2 regions of the Sphingobium yanoikuyae genome follow, and region 1 is predicted to be linked to the other one. Evidence: riboswitches for the same ligand, from Rfam matches in the RefSeq annotation. Region 1 holds a riboswitch; the other holds the start of a gene.
What was found. Region 1 has a riboswitch for cobalamin ahead of HH800_RS22740 (TonB-dependent receptor plug domain-containing protein). Riboswitches for the same ligand answer to the same signal wherever they lie in the genome.

Region 1 (3,374 bases):
CACCGCACGGCCCGAGCATATCGATGTGCTGGGCCATGTGAACAACGCGGTGTGGGTGCAGTGGATGGAGCAATTGTCGGTCGAACATTGGATGACCGATGCCGATCCGGCCCATGTCGACGCCTATATCTGGGTCGTGACCCGGCATGAGGTCGATTATCGCGGTAACGTGACCGAGGGCGATGTCGTGTCGGGCCGCACCTGGATTCCGGAAGGACCGCGCGGCGCGCGGTTCGACCGGCTGATCGAGTTCACCGGGCCGGACGGCAAGGTGAAGGTGTCGGCCAAATCCACCTGGGCGATGATCGACAAGGAAAGCGGCCGATTGATGCGGGTGCCGGCCGAAGTCGCCGCCAACTTCATCGAGGGCTGAGCCGGCCCAGCTTCAGCGGGCGCTGACGGCCTGGGAGAGGGCGCGTGCCGCCTGCACATAGGCCGGTCCGCCGCACACGGTCCAGGCCTGGGGCAGGCTGATGCGCGCTATGTCGCGCAGCACCGGATGATGCAGCATTTCGGTGCCCTGGTCGGTGATGCGGTCGGTGGCGCTCTCGACGATCAGATAGTCGGGCCGGGCGGCGACCATCTCCTCCAAGCTGACCTGCGCGATCGCCGGCTTGCCAAGGTCGGCGGCCAGGTTGCGCAGGCCGGCCCGCGTCATCAGGTCGTCGACCAGCGTGCCGGTGTCGGTCATGTAGCCGCGCCGCTGATAATAGGCCGCGACTTTGGGCTTCGGCGCGCGGGGCAGGGCGGCGAGTTCCCGGTCCATCCGCGCGATCATCGCTTCGCCGCGGTCGGCATGGCCGATCGCCTGCGCCACGGTGCGGATCGACGCGACGATATCGGCATAGCTGTCCGCGCTTTTCAGATCGACGGCGGGATAATGCTGGGCCTTGAGGATCGCGATCGCCGGATTGCGCCGCGCCGGCATGCCGATCACCAGATCGGGATTGGTCGCCAAAATCTGTTCGGCCGATCCGTCGAGGATGGGCAGGCCCTTCGTTACGGCCGCCACCGCCGACATCTGCCGATCGGCGGCATTATGGGTCAGGCCGGCAATCTGGTCGCGATCGGCCAGCGCGACCAGCAACTGGTCGGCGCACAGGTTGAGCGACACGATCCGTTGCGGACGCTTGCCTGCACTGGCAGGCTGGCGCGCGGTGGCCGCCCATAATGTGGCACCGCCGACCAGGGCGATCACCAGGGCGATCATCCCCTTGCCGGGGCCGATGGGGGCAAATATCCGCATGGCCACCTCCCTTAGCCGGCGCGCTCCGCCAGGCAAGGAAGATTGACGCTCCAGTCGGGCTCGCCTATCGCCCGGACTGCGACAGGTTCCCCGGCAACGGGGATGAAAAGGGAATGGGGTTCAAGACCCCGGCTGCCCCTGCAACTGTGAGCGGCGAGCCTTTGTGCCACATGCCATTGGGACCACAAGGTTCTGAGAAGGCGGCATGAATCAGCGATGACCCGCGAGCCAGGAGACCTGCCGGTCGCGGTCGTCCTTCGCGCGGACAGGGTGTGCCGAGCGGACGGGGGTGAACCCGCGTGGCGACAGGTGGACCGCAAATTGCGGGGACCATGTCGCGCCCGGCCGGGCACCGATATCGTCCCTGGGATGCGGTCCCTCGTCCGGGGGCTTATGTGTTCAAATATCTGACTTTCTGTTCTTTCCTTCTCTCCACCACCGCTTTCGCCGAAGACGCGCAGCAGGCGCCACCGCCCGATGCCGCCGCCGATGCCGGGGCATCCTCTATCCTCGTCACCGCGACCCGCCTCGCCACGCCGGTGGATCAGGTGCCGGCCTCCGTCACCGTGCTCGACAAGGCAGCGATCGACCGGGCGCAGGATCTGGGCGTCACCGAATTGCTGCTGCGCACGCCCGGTGTCAGCATCTCGCGCAATGGCGGCTATGGCACGGCGACGTCGCTGCGCATTCGTGGCGCCGAGTCCGACCAGACCGTAGTGGTCATCGACGGGGTGAAGCTTAACGATCCCTCTTCGGCCGGTGGCGGCTATAATTTCGCCAATCTGCTGGTCGGTGACGCCTCGCGTATAGAAGTGCTGCGCGGCCCGCAGTCGACCCTGTGGGGCAGCCAGGCGATCGGCGGCGTCGTCAATGTCGTCACCGCCATGCCCGAAAAGGCGCTGGAGGGGAGCTTCGATATCGAGGCGGGGTCGCGTGACACGGTCAGTGCCCGTGCGGCGTTGGGCGGGAAGACCGGCCCGGTCAGCTGGCGGATCGGCGGCCAGAGCTTCACCACCGAGGGTATTTCCGCGATCAGCCCGGCCTTTGGCGGCAAGGAGAAGGACGGCTATACCAATCGCAGCGTCACCGGCCGGGTCGAGGTGGCTCTGGCGGACGGGATCAGCGCGGACCTGCGCGGCTATTATTCCGACGGCCAGGTCGATTTCGACGCCACCAGCGCGGACAGCCCGGCCTATGGCACCAATCGCGAATTTGTCGGCTATGCCGGCCTTAACGTCGCGCTGCTCGACGGCCGGTTCCGCAACCGTTTCGGCTATGGCTATACCGATACTGATCGCGACAATTATGATCCGCGCAACCCGCGCAAGCAGACCTTCGACGCGGCGGGGCGCAACCAGCGGCTGGAATATCAGGGCAGCTTCGCGATCGCCGACGGCTGGACCGCGCTGTTCGGGGTGGAGAATGAGAATAGCCGCTTCCGCAGCGTGTCGCCTTCGGCGTCGCTTTCGGTGCCGATTCCCGATCCGGCCCGCGGCAAGGCGGAGATCACCAGCGTCTATGGACAGCTCAATGCCCAGCCGATCACGGGCCTGACCCTGACCGGCGGGCTGCGCTATGACGATCATGATCGCTATGGCGGCCGCACCCTCTTTTCTGCCGGTGGCGTCTGGGCGTTGCCGACCGGGACGGTGCTGCGCGCCAGCTATGGCGAGGGATTCAAGGCGCCGACCCTCTATCAGCTCTTTTCCGAATATGGGAACCAGGCGCTCGATCCCGAACGCGCCCATGGCTGGGAAGCGGGCGCGGAGCAGCGCTTCCTTGGCGAGAAACTGCGGCTGGGCGCGACCTGGTTCGACCGGACCACGACCGACCAGATCATCTATAATAGCTGTTCCTCCAGTTCGACCGATCCGCTCTGCTTCACGCCCGGCACCACCACCCGCCGCTATGGCTATTATCTCAATGTCGCGCGCGCCAAGGCGCATGGGATAGAGGCGCAGGCGGCGGTCGAGCCGGTCAAGGGGCTGACCATTGACGGCAATTATAGCTGGACCGTGGCGGAGGATCGTTCGGACGGCACCGCGAACGAAGGCAATTGGCTGCCGCGCCGGCCGCGCAACAGCGCCAATGGTTCGATCAGCTATGCCTGGCCCTTCGGCCTCACCAC
Region 2 (3,374 bases), 1.2 Mb from region 1:
TGCTTTCGCGATCAGCCGCCGCTGAGGCCGAACACCATCGACCGGTCGGCATCGGGGATCAGACCCTCCATCACCCGCCAGAAACCGGTGACGGACCCCTGTCCGGCCTGGGCATAGGCGGCCGCCATCTTCTCGCGCAGGGCGCGGAAAAGCTCGGCTTCCAGCGCGCGGCCGGCGGGGCTGAGGCGCAGCAGTTTCTGCCGCCGGTCGCTGCTGCCGGGCCGGGTCTCGATATAGCCGCGCTCGATCAGGTCATTGAGCACCCGGCCGAGCGATTGCTTGGTGATCGCCAGCAGGCGCAGCAGATCCTTCACCGTCAGGTCGGGCTGGCGCGAGATGAAATAGAGGGCGCGGTGGTGGGCGCGGCCCAGCCCCTGCGCCGCCAGCCCCTCGTCGATCGAGCGGGTGAGCGCGGAATAGCCGAAATAGAGCATCTCGATGCCGCGCCGGATTTCGTCCTCGCGCAGGAACAGCGGCGAAGCCGGTGCGATCTGGCTGGGCGAGGGGGCTTGGACGGACATCGGCGCGGGTTTCCGGCTGGAGGGGAGGGGGCGTGGCGTTGATCCCTAAGATGGGTTGGGCGGGAAGGAAAGGGAAAGGCGAAGTCCATCGTCAGGAGGGCTTTTCTTTCGTGCATCAGCCGCTATATGGCGGTCCCGCGCTGACTTGGATCGGCGCATTGCTGGGGCGTCGCCAAGCGGTAAGGCAGCGGCTTTTGATGCCGCCATGCGCAGGTTCGAATCCTGCCGCCCCAGCCATAATTTTCGGTATCCGACGCCGCGTCGCTTTCCTTGCTTCCGGTTTCCGTTTCGGCATCTTCCGTCGGTATGCCTTGGGCGTCGAGCCGGCAGCGGGACTGCCGATACTCATTCCATGTCTTGGCGAAGACCGATGTTTCGACTAGGGCATCATCGATGCGCCGGTTCATGTTGGTGCATTGCATAACTGACGCCGGTGTTCCGCAAGGAACTTAATCGGGAATGCGGTGCGGGGGCCTTGCCCCTTATTCCGTGGCTGTCCCTGCAACTGTAAGCGGATAGCGCGATGCACGAGCCCGTGAGGGCAGCCACTGGACAGAGCGTCCGGGAAGGCTTGCATCCCGCAACGACCCGCGAGCCAGGAGACCTGCCGGCGTTTCGGTCGCTCTTGTCCTGACCCAGGGGTTGGTCATGGCACGGTCTCTCTTCCGTCTGGGCGGCGAAGCGTGTGGCTGGGGCTGCACGGCCGCGTGGTGTCGGGCGCCTGTCGCGCCTGCCTGCCGCCTCGCGCCGACCGGCGATGCCGGCAAGCCCTGCCTGGTTGCGTCCCGGCGCGCGGAGGATGTGCCTGTGAGCCAGACCGGCGCGGGCAGTGATAGGGCGACCGCGAACCATGCGGTAGCCCACGGGCCGGCCGTTCGGGGCTGGTGTCCCGATGCCTGGCGCCCGATGGCGGCGGGCGACGGGCTGATCGTGCGCGTGAAGCCGCGCCTCGGTCGTCTTTCGGCCGACGATCTGGCGGCGCTGGGCGAAGCGGCGATCGCCCATGGCAACGGCCTGATCGACATGACCCGGCGCGCCAATCTCCAGATCCGCGGCGTGCGCGACGAAAGCTGGCGCCCCTTGCTCGACCGCCTGCTCGACCTTGGCCTGGTGGACCGCGATGCCCGGCGCGAGGGCGCGCGCATGATGATGGTCGCGCCAGACTGGCGGGCGGGCGACGACAGCCATCGCATCGCCAGCCAGTTGCTTGATCGCCTGGACGAATTGCCGGACTTGCCGGGCAAGATGGGCTTCGTGATTGATGCCGGCGCCGCGCCGCTCCTGTCCGGCGAAGCGGGGGATTTTCGCATCGAGCGGGCGCGGGACGGCGGCCTGATCTTGCGTGCGGAGGGGCGGGCACAAGGCGTGCCGGTGGACAGCGGCGGCGAAGTGGATGCGCTGCTCGCGCTCGCCCGATGGTTCGTGGAGAGCGACGGCGCGCGCGCGGGGCGCATGGCCCGGCATGATGCGCCCCTGCCGGATTGGGCAACGGGCAGGGCAGAGGCCGCGTCGCCGCGCCCGCGACTGGTCCCCGGCGCATGGGATGGCGGCATGGCCTATGGTCTCTCGTTCGGTCGGATCGACGCGCGGCATCTTCTCGACGCGCCGGCCATGCGGCTGACCCCATGGCGCATGCTGCTGGCCGAAGGGCAGGTGCCCGGCCTGTCCGCCGACGCTGCCGATACGCTCATGCATGTGGAGGCCTGCCCCGGCGCACCTGCCTGTCCGCAGGCGAGCGTGGAGACCCGCGACCTCGCCCGCCGGCTGGCGCCCCATGTGGCGGGCCGCCTTCATGTCTCCGGCTGCGCCAAGGGCTGCGCCTGTTCGATGCCGGCCGACATCGTGCTGACGGGGCGGGACGGGCGCTACGACCTTGCCTTCCATGCCCGCGCAGGATCGGCGCCCGACCGTCCTGACCTCACCGCCACCGACCTTCTTGCCCATTTCGGAGCCTGTTGATGCCCCATGATTATGAGAGGGACGGCGCGGCAATCTATCGCCAGTCCTTCGCCACCATCCGCGCCGAAGCCGACCTCGGGCGCTTTGCTGCCGAGGAGGAGCCGGTCGCCGTGCGCATGATCCATGCTGCGGGCATGGTGGACCTTGCGGGCCATATCCGCTTTTCGCCGGGCTTTGCAGCGGCGGCGCGGCAGGCCCTGGCCGCAGGGGCGCCGGTGCTGTGCGATGCGCGCATGGTGTCGGAAGGGGTCACGCGCGCGCGACTGCCCGCCGACAATGCCGTGCTCTGCACCTTGCACGAGATCGCCGTGCCGGACATGGCGCGGGCGATGGGCAATACCCGGTCCGCCGCCGCGCTGGAACTGTGGCGGCCGCATCTTGCCGGGGCACTGGTTGCCATCGGCAATGCGCCCACGGCGCTGTTCCACCTGCTCGACATGCTGGAGGATCCGGCCTGTCCGCGCCCCGCGGCGATCATCGGCTGCCCGGTCGGCTTCGTCGGCGCGGCGGAATCCAAGGCGGCACTGTGGGCGGCGCAGCCCGTGCCCTGCTGCGTCGTCGACGGCCGGCTGGGTGGCAGCGCAATCACGGTTGCGGCGATCAACGCGCTGGCGAGCCGCGCGGAATGAGCGGCACCGTCTATGGCGTGGGCCTTGGCCCCGGCGCGCAGGACTTGCTGAGCGTGCGCGCCGACCGGCTGGTGCGGGGGGGACGGCATGTCGCCTATTTCCGCAAGGCCGGCCGACCGGGGCAGGCGCGCCGCATCGCGCAGGGCATGTTGCGGGACGATGCAATCGAACTGGCGATGGAATATCCGGTGACGACCGAAATTCCGGTCACCGATCCGCGCTATAACGACTGCCTTGCCGCCTTCTATGCCGACTGCACCGGCCG

Region 2: another riboswitch for cobalamin. It lies ahead of HH800_RS03800 (cobalamin biosynthesis protein CobG); the one in region 1 lies ahead of HH800_RS22740 (TonB-dependent receptor plug domain-containing protein).

Annotation. Positions count from the first base shown of each region.
Region 1 covers NZ_CP053021.1:4,723,723-4,727,096, forward strand. The annotation lists gene HH800_RS22730 (acyl-CoA thioesterase) at 1-373, shown strand, start outside; gene HH800_RS22735 (ABC transporter substrate-binding protein) at 386-1,246, opposite strand; cobalamin riboswitch at 1,313-1,506, shown strand; gene HH800_RS22740 (TonB-dependent receptor plug domain-containing protein) at 1,642-3,374, shown strand, end outside.
Region 2 covers NZ_CP053021.1:711,672-715,045, forward strand. The annotation lists gene HH800_RS03790 (MarR family winged helix-turn-helix transcriptional regulator) at 12-521, opposite strand; tRNA gene HH800_RS03795 (tRNA-Gln) at 684-758, shown strand; cobalamin riboswitch at 936-1,148, shown strand; gene HH800_RS03800 (cobalamin biosynthesis protein CobG) at 1,428-2,480, shown strand; gene HH800_RS03805 (precorrin-8X methylmutase) at 2,480-3,109, shown strand; gene cobI (precorrin-2 C(20)-methyltransferase) at 3,106-3,374, shown strand, end outside.